3 regions of the Clostridioides sp. ES-W-0016-02 genome follow, and region 1 is predicted to be linked to each of the others. Evidence: a T-box and tRNA genes for the amino acid it is inferred to sense, from the RefSeq annotation. Region 1 holds a T-box; the other regions hold tRNA genes.
The links. A T-box is a leader RNA that pairs with one kind of tRNA and senses whether it is charged. The one in region 1 lies ahead of ileS (isoleucine--tRNA ligase), so its partner is inferred to be a tRNA-Ile.
Positions count from the first base shown of each region.

Region 2: it encodes a tRNA-Ile, which carries the amino acid that the T-box ahead of ileS (isoleucine--tRNA ligase) is inferred to sense. The anticodon was not compared.
Region 3: it encodes a tRNA-Ile, which carries the amino acid that the T-box ahead of ileS (isoleucine--tRNA ligase) is inferred to sense. The anticodon was not compared.

Region 1 is NZ_CP061361.1:2,993,839-2,997,074, forward strand. Features, by position in the region: gene ileS (isoleucine--tRNA ligase) at 1-1,475, opposite strand, end outside; T-box leader at 1,565-1,797, opposite strand; gene IC758_RS14205 (DivIVA domain-containing protein) at 1,971-2,498, opposite strand; gene IC758_RS14210 (RNA-binding protein) at 2,533-3,236, opposite strand, start outside.
Region 2 is NZ_CP061361.1:35,378-38,613, forward strand. Features, by position in the region: rRNA gene rrf (5S ribosomal RNA) at 1-25, shown strand, start outside; tRNA gene IC758_RS00175 (tRNA-Asn) at 32-106, shown strand; tRNA gene IC758_RS00180 (tRNA-Leu) at 113-198, shown strand; tRNA gene IC758_RS00185 (tRNA-Met) at 214-289, shown strand; tRNA gene IC758_RS00190 (tRNA-Glu) at 297-371, shown strand; tRNA gene IC758_RS00195 (tRNA-Gly) at 388-461, shown strand; tRNA gene IC758_RS00200 (tRNA-Val) at 470-545, shown strand; tRNA gene IC758_RS00205 (tRNA-Asp) at 551-627, shown strand; tRNA gene IC758_RS00210 (tRNA-Thr) at 646-720, shown strand; tRNA gene IC758_RS00215 (tRNA-Tyr) at 735-819, shown strand; tRNA gene IC758_RS00220 (tRNA-Leu) at 829-912, shown strand; tRNA gene IC758_RS00225 (tRNA-Arg) at 943-1,019, shown strand; tRNA gene IC758_RS00230 (tRNA-Gln) at 1,027-1,102, shown strand; tRNA gene IC758_RS00235 (tRNA-Lys) at 1,126-1,189, shown strand; tRNA gene IC758_RS00240 (tRNA-Ser) at 1,196-1,284, shown strand; tRNA gene IC758_RS00245 (tRNA-Phe) at 1,288-1,363, shown strand; tRNA gene IC758_RS00250 (tRNA-Met) at 1,371-1,444, shown strand; tRNA gene IC758_RS00255 (tRNA-Ile) at 1,459-1,535, shown strand; tRNA gene IC758_RS00260 (tRNA-Pro) at 1,555-1,631, shown strand; tRNA gene IC758_RS00265 (tRNA-His) at 1,640-1,716, shown strand; tRNA gene IC758_RS00270 (tRNA-Lys) at 1,725-1,800, shown strand; tRNA gene IC758_RS00275 (tRNA-Cys) at 1,808-1,881, shown strand; tRNA gene IC758_RS00280 (tRNA-Asn) at 1,888-1,962, shown strand; tRNA gene IC758_RS00285 (tRNA-Leu) at 1,968-2,053, shown strand; tRNA gene IC758_RS00290 (tRNA-Met) at 2,070-2,145, shown strand; tRNA gene IC758_RS00295 (tRNA-Glu) at 2,153-2,227, shown strand; tRNA gene IC758_RS00300 (tRNA-Gly) at 2,245-2,318, shown strand; tRNA gene IC758_RS00305 (tRNA-Val) at 2,325-2,400, shown strand; tRNA gene IC758_RS00310 (tRNA-Asp) at 2,406-2,482, shown strand; tRNA gene IC758_RS00315 (tRNA-Thr) at 2,501-2,575, shown strand; tRNA gene IC758_RS00320 (tRNA-Tyr) at 2,590-2,674, shown strand; tRNA gene IC758_RS00325 (tRNA-Leu) at 2,684-2,767, shown strand; tRNA gene IC758_RS00330 (tRNA-Gly) at 2,791-2,865, shown strand; tRNA gene IC758_RS00335 (tRNA-Arg) at 2,889-2,965, shown strand; tRNA gene IC758_RS00340 (tRNA-Gln) at 2,975-3,050, shown strand; tRNA gene IC758_RS00345 (tRNA-Lys) at 3,062-3,137, shown strand; tRNA gene IC758_RS00350 (tRNA-Ser) at 3,140-3,228, shown strand; tRNA gene IC758_RS00355 (tRNA-Phe) at 3,232-3,236, shown strand, end outside.
Region 3 is NZ_CP061361.1:129,920-133,155, reverse strand. Features, by position in the region: rRNA gene IC758_RS00960 (16S ribosomal RNA) at 1-1,252, opposite strand, end outside; tRNA gene IC758_RS00955 (tRNA-Met) at 1,369-1,445, opposite strand; tRNA gene IC758_RS00950 (tRNA-Phe) at 1,453-1,528, opposite strand; tRNA gene IC758_RS00945 (tRNA-Ile) at 1,532-1,608, opposite strand; tRNA gene IC758_RS00940 (tRNA-Pro) at 1,614-1,690, opposite strand; tRNA gene IC758_RS00935 (tRNA-Trp) at 1,751-1,826, opposite strand; tRNA gene IC758_RS00930 (tRNA-Ile) at 1,838-1,911, opposite strand; tRNA gene IC758_RS00925 (tRNA-Pro) at 1,916-1,992, opposite strand; tRNA gene IC758_RS00920 (tRNA-Ser) at 2,003-2,093, opposite strand; tRNA gene IC758_RS00915 (tRNA-Ser) at 2,117-2,205, opposite strand; tRNA gene IC758_RS00910 (tRNA-Lys) at 2,208-2,283, opposite strand; tRNA gene IC758_RS00905 (tRNA-Gln) at 2,295-2,370, opposite strand; tRNA gene IC758_RS00900 (tRNA-Arg) at 2,380-2,456, opposite strand; tRNA gene IC758_RS00895 (tRNA-Gly) at 2,465-2,538, opposite strand; tRNA gene IC758_RS00890 (tRNA-Tyr) at 2,553-2,637, opposite strand; tRNA gene IC758_RS00885 (tRNA-Thr) at 2,652-2,726, opposite strand; tRNA gene IC758_RS00880 (tRNA-Asp) at 2,745-2,821, opposite strand; tRNA gene IC758_RS00875 (tRNA-Val) at 2,827-2,902, opposite strand; tRNA gene IC758_RS00870 (tRNA-Glu) at 2,908-2,982, opposite strand; tRNA gene IC758_RS00865 (tRNA-Asn) at 2,989-3,063, opposite strand; rRNA gene rrf (5S ribosomal RNA) at 3,071-3,187, opposite strand.

The DNA.
Region 1 (3,236 bases):
CTATGAAGTTCTACAGTTTCTGGGTTTACATCTTCTATAGCTTTTTCAGCTAATTCTGCTCTTGAACCAACTGAATCTGTATGACCGCATTCACATCTCCATATAGGAAGTGGAGTTCCCCAATATCTAGTTCTTGATATTGCCCAGTCATTTAGATTTTCTAACCAGTTTCCAAATCTCTTTTCACCTACAAAGCCTGGGAACCATTTTACACCATTATTATTTTCTATTAATTTATCCTTAAGCTTAGTCATTTCTATATACCAGCTTGGTTTTGCATAGTACACAAGTGGAGTTTGGCATCTCCAACAATGTGGATAATTATGAACTACTTTTTCTTTACTATATAGTTTATTTTCAGAAGCTAGCCATTTTATTATTTCAACATCTAGCCCATCTTCCATTACAAATCTACCTTCCCAAGGAGTAGTTGTAAATTTACCAGTTTCATCTACTGGCTGTACAACTGGTAAATCGTATCTTTTACCTGTATTGTAGTCATCTTCACCAAATGCTGGTGCTGTATGAACTATTCCAGTACCATCTTCAGTAGTTACATAATCTCCTACTGTAATAAAAAATGCTTTTTTATCAACTTCTACAAAAGGCATTAATTGTTCATATTCTAAGCCTTCTAAATCTTTACCTTTCATTTCTTCTAAAACTTCATAGTCTTCACCTAGTACTTTATTAGCTAAAGGTTTAGATACATAATATACCTCATCACCTTTTTTAACTTTTAAGTAATCAACATCAGCATTCACTGTTAATGAAACATTTGATGGTAAAGTCCATGGAGTAGTTGTCCATGCTAAGAAATATTCATCAGCATCTTTTTTCTTAAATTTAGCTACAACTGTATTTGTCTTTACTTCTTTATATCCTTGTGCAACCTCATGACTAGCAAGACCAGTTCCACATCTTGGGCAATAAGGAAGTATTTTATGCCCTTCATATATATATCCTTCTTTATTGAACTTATTCAATATCCACCATACAGATTCTATATAGTTATTATCTAAAGTTATATATGGATTATCTAAGTCAACTTCATAAGCCATTCTCTCAGTCATTATTCTCCATTGTTTTTCAAATGAGAAAACTGACTCTCTACATTTTTGGTTAAATTCAGCTATTCCATATTCTTCTATTTGTTGCTTGCTAGTAAGACCTAATTCTTTTTCTACTTGTATTTCAACTGGCAATCCGTGTGTATCCCAACCAGCTTTTCTCTTTACTTGATAACCAGACATTGTTTTATATCTACAAACAGAATCTTTAAGTGTTCTAGATAAAACGTGATGTACTCCAGGATTTCCATTAGCTGTTGGAGGTCCTTCATAAAATACAAAACTTGGGTCGTCTTTACCTTTTTCTAGAGTTTTTTCAAGTATATCTATGTCTTTCCAATAGTCAAAAACTTGTGCTTCTGCTTGTTTCACAGAACTGTCCACCAATGGCTTAAATTTTGCCATGTAAATCACCCTTTCCTACAGTTATTATAATTCCAAAGTTTTTATTCTTTTACGTAAATTTGAACAATAAAAAACTCGTCCCCTTTAAACAAAGGGACGAGTTATCAATCGCGTTACCACCCTAATTCTATATGTGAACTTAACAATAGTCACATATAACACTCTAATAGTATAACGGCACTAACCGGCACAGCTTAATAAAGTTTAATCGTTCAGCCTGCAGCTCAAGAGTGATTTTCATCTTTATAAATTCCTTGGTTCTCAGCATACCCAATTCTCTGTAAAATTATCTAAAGATAATTGTCTCTATCAACGCTTTTAAAAATTTATCTGTGTTTATATGAAATTCTATAACAAATAATTTGAATAGTCAATATATTTTTGAAAAATATAATAATTTATATTTTTCTTACATATTTATCCTATTTTTTGTTTTTGTTATAGTATTCTCAAACTTAAACAATAATTCTACCTAAAATCCAGTAAAATTATTGTTTATTCTAAAGTTGTAGCAGCTTCATCATTACTATAATTATACACTGATGTACCTTCAAATGCATTTACACATTTTTCATCTACATCATAAAAAATCTCATCGACACTTCTTATTTCATCTTCTAACAATGATTTGAATTTATTTCTAAATATCTTAAATTCTTTAACTAAAGCATCGTACTCTTTTCTTATCTCTATAACACGATTATTAGCTTGTTCTATAATTTGTCTAGCCTTTAAATCTGCTTCTTCAACGATTATCTTAGCCTTTTTATTTGCTGCACTACAAGTGTCTTCTGCTGCACTTTGAGCAGTTATTAAAGTAGCTTTTAGTGTTTCTTCAATATTTTCATATTTATTTACTTGATCTTGATATAATCCTAATTTTTCTTTAAGAGCTGTATTTTCTCTACATAGAGATTCATAATCTTCTTTGATAATATCTAAAAACTCATCCACTTCTTCATCTCTATAACCTCTTAAACCTTTTTTAAACTCTTTATTTTCTATCTCAATTGGAGTTAGCATTACATTTCCTCCCAGCTATAATTTTAATTAGTCCTTATACAATTAATTTTGCTTGAACTTTTATTCTTCCTTTTTTAGTAATATCTCCTATTTGTGTTACTTTAGCTCTTCCTTTACCTCTAATAGAAATTAAATCATCATTTTTAATTATTTTAGAAGTTGAAGTTATCTTTTCATAATTGACATGGACTTTTTCTCCATTTATGTATTTTGCACTATCTTGCCTAGATATATTGTAAAGACTACTTATGATACAATCTAACCTATCTGAAGATACTGTAAATGATACTTCTTTATATTTTGAAGAACTATTAACAATATTTTCTCTGGAAATTTCCTTTACAATTACACTATTTCTTGAAACTTTCTCTAAATTTATGATTATAAAATCACAAATATCACTACTTACAACTACTTGACAAAAACTATCATGTATAATTATATCTCCAATTTTGTCTCTTTTTATACCTAGATTCAAAATTGCTCCTAAATAATCTTTATGAGATATACTTTTAAATTTAAAATTTCCTTCTATCTGTAAAAATCTAAGAGTATCTTCTATATCCTCATATTCCATGTAAAATGGATAAATAAATACAGTGCTTCTTTCAGCTTGTTCATAACCTCCATCCACACTGTATTTTATTTCATTAGTAGAATTTAATATATCTACAGCATTTCTCACTTCATATGGATTAAGAAACTCAGTAGACTTAACATCATAGTTTTTTATACAAC
Region 2 (3,236 bases), 1.2 Mb from region 1:
CTGGGAGAGTAGGACATAGCCACGTAAATATTCCAAGGTAGCTCAACGGTGGAGCAACCGGCTGTTAACCGGTAGGCTGTGGGTTCGAGCCCCACCCTTGGAGCCAAAAAAAGCCGAAGTGGCGGAACTGGCAGACGCACAGGACTTAAAATCCTGCGGGACTTACCTCTCGTACCGGTTCGATTCCGGTCTTCGGCACTTATAAAACAATATCGCGGAGTGGAGCAGTTGGCAGCTCGTCGGGCTCATAACCCGAAGGTCGTAGGTTCGAGTCCTGCCTCCGCAACCATTAAAATGGCTCGTTGGTCAAGAGGTTAAGACACCGCCCTTTCACGGCGGTAACAGGGGTTCAATTCCCCTACGAGTCACCAAAAAAAAATTAAATAAGCGGGTGTAGCTCAATGGTAGAGTTCTGGCCTTCCAAGCCAGCTGTGAGGGTTCGATCCCCTTCACCCGCTCCAAAAAAAATGGGATCATAGCTCAGCTGGGAGAGCACCTGCCTTACAAGCAGGGGGTCGCAGGTTCGAGCCCTGCTGGTCCCACCATTTGCGGCCTGGTAGTTCAGTTGGTTAGAATGCCAGCCTGTCACGCTGGAGGTCGAGGGTTCGAACCCCTTCCAGGTCGCCAAAATAAAATATAAAAAATGCTGGTGTGGCTCAACGGTAGAGCAGCTGACTTGTAATCAGCAGGTTGTAGGTTCGATTCCTATCACCAGCTCCATGTAAAATTAATACGGAGGATTTCCCGAGCGGCCAAAGGGGGCAGACTGTAAATCTGTTGTCATCGACTTCGGTGGTTCGAATCCACCATCCTCCACCAAAAAAATGCGCGGATGTGGCGGAATTGGCAGACGCACTAGACTTAGGATCTAGCGCCATTGGCGTGGGGGTTCGACTCCCTTCATCCGCACCATTTTTTATTTAATTTATACATATTTATTGTGGGTGCATAGCTCAGCTGGATAGAGCAACGCCCTTCTAAGGCGTGTGTCCGGGGTTCGAATCCCTGTGCGCTCACCACATATATTGGGGATTAGCCAAGTCGGTAAGGCACATGACTTTGACTCATGTATGCGTAGGTTCAAGTCCTGCATCCCCAGCCATTAAATATTAAAGTTAAGGTTCATTAGCTCAGCTGGCAGAGCACCTGACTCTTAATCAGGGTGTCCCGAGTTCGATCATTGGAAGTAGAATATGGAGAGGTGTCCGAGTGGTTTAAGGAGCTGGTCTTGAAAACCAGTGACTTCGAAAGGGGCCGTGGGTTCGAATCCCACCCTCTCCGCCAAATGCCCAGATAGCTCAGTCGGTAGAGCAGGGGACTGAAAATCCCCGTGTCGGTGGTTCGATTCCGCCTCTGGGCACCAAGAATATGGCGGTATAGCTTAGTTGGCTAGAGCGTTCGGTTCATACCCGAAAGGTCATAGGTTCGACTCCTATTACCGCTACTAAAATTTAATGTGGGCCATTAGCTCAGTTGGTTAGAGCGCCCGGCTCATAACCGGTAGGTCTGGGGTTCGAGTCCCTGATGGCCCACCACATTAAATTAATAAAATTTCGAGGTGTAGCGCAGTTTGGTAGCGCACATGGTTTGGGACCATGGGGCCGGGGGTTCGAGTCCCTTCACCTCGACCAATATAATGGTGGGTATAGCTCAGTTGGTTAGAGCGCCAGATTGTGGCTCTGGAGGTCGTGAGTTCGACTCTCATTATCCACCCCAACTAATATGGTCTATTAGCTCAGTCGGTAGAGCACCTGACTTTTAATCAGGGTGTCCCGCGTTCGAGTCGCGGATAGATCACCAAAAAGGCGGCGACATAGCCAAGTGGTAAGGCAGTGGACTGCAACTCCTTGATCCCCAGTTCGAATCTGGGTGTCGCCTCCAAAATATTCCAAGGTAGCTCAACGGTGGAGCAACCGGCTGTTAACCGGTAGGCTGTGGGTTCGAGCCCCACCCTTGGAGCCAAAAAAGCCGAAGTGGCGGAACTGGCAGACGCACAGGACTTAAAATCCTGCGGGACTTACCTCTCGTACCGGTTCGATTCCGGTCTTCGGCACTTTATAAAATAATATCGCGGAGTGGAGCAGTTGGCAGCTCGTCGGGCTCATAACCCGAAGGTCGTAGGTTCGAGTCCTGCCTCCGCAACCATTAAAATGGCTCGTTGGTCAAGAGGTTAAGACACCGCCCTTTCACGGCGGTAACAGGGGTTCAATTCCCCTACGAGTCACCAAAAAAACAATTAAATAAGCGGGTGTAGCTCAATGGTAGAGTTCTGGCCTTCCAAGCCAGCTGTGAGGGTTCGATCCCCTTCACCCGCTCCAAAAAATGGGATCATAGCTCAGCTGGGAGAGCACCTGCCTTACAAGCAGGGGGTCGCAGGTTCGAGCCCTGCTGGTCCCACCATTTGCGGCCTGGTAGTTCAGTTGGTTAGAATGCCAGCCTGTCACGCTGGAGGTCGAGGGTTCGAACCCCTTCCAGGTCGCCAAAATAAAATATAAAAAATGCTGGTGTGGCTCAACGGTAGAGCAGCTGACTTGTAATCAGCAGGTTGTAGGTTCGATTCCTATCACCAGCTCCATGTAAAATTAATACGGAGGATTTCCCGAGCGGCCAAAGGGGGCAGACTGTAAATCTGTTGTCATCGACTTCGGTGGTTCGAATCCACCATCCTCCACCAAAAAAATGCGCGGATGTGGCGGAATTGGCAGACGCACTAGACTTAGGATCTAGCGCCATTGGCGTGGGGGTTCGACTCCCTTCATCCGCACCATTTTTATTTAATTTAATAAACGAGCGGGAATAGTTCAGTGGTAGAGCGCAACCTTGCCAAGGTTGAAGTCGCGAGTTCGAATCTCGTTTCCCGCTCCAAATTTATGTTTATATTGCAATGTGGGTGCATAGCTCAGCTGGATAGAGCAACGCCCTTCTAAGGCGTGTGTCCGGGGTTCGAATCCCTGTGCGCTCACCACATATATATTGGGGATTAGCCAAGTCGGTAAGGCACATGACTTTGACTCATGTATGCGTAGGTTCGAGTCCTGCATCCCCAGCCAAATAAAAATATGGTCTATTAGCTCAGTCGGTAGAGCACCTGACTTTTAATCAGGGTGTCCCGCGTTCGAGTCGCGGATAGATCACCAATGGAGAGGTGTCCGAGTGGTTTAAGGAGCTGGTCTTGAAAACCAGTGACTTCGAAAGGGGCCGTGGGTTCGAATCCCACCCTCTCCGCCAAATGCCCA
Region 3 (3,236 bases), 1.3 Mb from region 1:
GCTTTAAGGGATTAGCTCCACCTTACGGCTTGGCAACCCTCTGTACTACCCATTGTAGCACGTGTGTAGCCCTAAGCATAAGGGGCATGATGATTTGACGTCATCCCCACCTTCCTCCAGGTTATCCCTGGCAGTCTCTCTAGAGTGCCCAACTTAATGATGGCAACTAAAGACAAGGGTTGCGCTCGTTGCGGGACTTAACCCAACATCTCACGACACGAGCTGACGACAACCATGCACCACCTGTCACCAATGTCCCCGAAGGGAACTCTCCGATTAAGGAGATGTCATTGGGATGTCAAGCTTAGGTAAGGTTCTTCGCGTTGCTTCGAATTAAACCACATGCTCCGCTACTTGTGCGGGTCCCCGTCAATTCCTTTGAGTTTCACTCTTGCGAGCGTACTTCCCAGGCGGAGTACTTAATGCGTTAGCTGCGGCACCGAGGGGGGTAACCCCCGACACCTAGTACTCATCGTTTACAGCGTGGACTACCAGGGTATCTAATCCTGTTTGCTCCCCACGCTTTCGTGCCTCAGCGTCAGTTACAGTCCAGAGAGCCGCCTTCGCAACTGGTGTTCCTCCTAATATCTACGCATTTCACCGCTACACTAGGAATTCCACTCTCCTCTCCTGCACTCAAGTCTCCCAGTTTCAAGAGCTTACTACGGTTGAGCCGTAGCCTTTCACTCCTGACTTGAAAGACCGCCTACGCACCCTTTACGCCCAGTAAATCCGGATAACGCTAGCCCCCTACGTATTACCGCGGCTGCTGGCACGTAGTTAGCCGGGGCTTCCTCCTCAAGTACCGTCATTATCTTCCTTGAGGACAGAGTTTTACGACCCGAAGGCCTTCATCACTCACGCGGCGTTGCTGCATCAGGCTTTCGCCCATTGTGCAATATTCCCCACTGCTGCCTCCCGTAGGAGTTTGGACCGTGTCTCAGTTCCAATGTGGCCGATCACCCTCTCAGGTCGGCTACTGATCGTCGCCTTGGTAAGCCGTTACCTTACCAACTAGCTAATCAGACGCGGGTCCATCCTGTACTGGCTCACCTTTGATATTCAAGAGATGCCTCTCAAATATGTTATCCCGTATTAGCATACCTTTCGGTATGTTATCCGTGTGTACAGGGTAGGTTACCCACGCGTTACTCACCCGTCCGCCGCTCTTTACCGAAGTAAATCGCTCAACTTGCATGTGTTAGGCACGCCGCCAGCGTTCATCCTGAGCCAGGATCAAACTCTCAAATAAAAGTTTATCAGGCTCAGATACTATTGTTATCTAAATATCTGGCTTTATGGTTTGTTTCTTGTTTTATAAATTAACCTACTGTTTAATTTTCAAAGTTCTTTATTGATATAGTTAGATGGTAGCGGTAATAGGAGTCGAACCTATGACCTTTCGGGTATGAACCGAACGCTCTAGCCAACTAAGCTATACCGCCGTATTTCTGGTGCCCAGAGGCGGAATCGAACCACCGACACGGGGATTTTCAGTCCCCTGCTCTACCGACTGAGCTATCTGGGCAAATGGTGGGCCTAGCTGGACTCGAACCAGCGACCTCACGCTTATCAGGCGTGCGCTCTAACCACCTGAGCTATAGGCCCTTACTTGGTCGAGGTGAAGGGACTCGAACCCCCGGCCCCATGGTCCCAAACCATGTGCGCTACCAAACTGCGCTACACCTCGAAATATTATTTACTATCTTATATTACTCTAAAACTCATTTTTTTTCAAGTCCTTTTTATTTGGCAGGGGTGGAGGGACTCGAACCCCCGGCGCACGGTTTTGGAGACCGACGCTCTACCAACTGAGCTACACCCCTATGAAGAATAATGGACCTTCAGGGACTCGAACCCCAGACCTACCGGTTATGAGCCGGGCGCTCTAACCAACTGAGCTAAAGGTCCTGGTTGGTCGAGGTGAAGGGACTCGAACCCCCGGCCCCATGGTCCCAAACCATGTGCGCTACCAAACTGCGCTACACCTCGTTTTTTTAAATGGCGGAGAAGGAGGGATTCGAACCCTCGCACCGGTTACCCAGCCTAATCCCTTAGCAGGGGATCCTCTTGAGCCACTTGAGTACTTCTCCAAATTTAGTCCTATTATTTAGTTTGGCGGAGAGGGTGGGATTCGAACCCACGGCCCCTTTCGAAGTCACTGGTTTTCAAGACCAGCTCCTTAAACCACTCGGACACCTCTCCATTGGTGATCTATCCGCGACTCGAACGCGGGACACCCTGATTAAAAGTCAGGTGCTCTACCGACTGAGCTAATAGACCATGTTTTTATTTGGCTGGGGATGCAGGACTCGAACCTACGCATACATGAGTCAAAGTCATGTGCCTTACCGACTTGGCTAATCCCCAATATATATGTGGTGAGCGCACAGGGATTCGAACCCCGGACACACGCCTTAGAAGGGCGTTGCTCTATCCAGCTGAGCTATGCACCCACGCTTTTTGGAGCGGGTGAAGGGGATCGAACCCTCACAGCTGGCTTGGAAGGCCAGAACTCTACCATTGAGCTACACCCGCATATTTAATTTAATTGGTGGAGGATGGTGGATTCGAACCACCGAAGTCGATGACAACAGATTTACAGTCTGCCCCCTTTGGCCGCTCGGGAAATCCTCCGTATTAATTTTACATGGAGCTGGTGATAGGAATCGAACCTACAACCTGCTGATTACAAGTCAGCTGCTCTACCGTTGAGCCACACCAGCATTTTTCATATTTTATTTTGGCGACCTGGAAGGGGTTCGAACCCTCGACCTCCAGCGTGACAGGCTGGCATTCTAACCAACTGAACTACCAGGCCGCAAATGGTGGGACCAGCAGGGCTCGAACCTGCGACCCCCTGCTTGTAAGGCAGGTGCTCTCCCAGCTGAGCTATGATCCCACAAATGGTGACTCGTAGGGGAATTGAACCCCTGTTACCGCCGTGAAAGGGCGGTGTCTTAACCTCTTGACCAACGAGCCATTTATTGGCTCCAAGGGTGGGGCTCGAACCCACAGCCTACCGGTTAACAGCCGGTTGCTCCACCGTTGAGCTACCTTGGAACATCTAACGTGGCTATGTCCTACTCTCCCAGGCAGTTTCCCACCAAGTACCATCAGCGCTAGAGAACTTAACTTCTGTGTTCGGAATGGGAACAGGTGTATCTTCTCTGCTATTATAACCACATTTCTTTTTTGTTGCTAGGACAAGTATAATATTAACATTTTTTGTTATT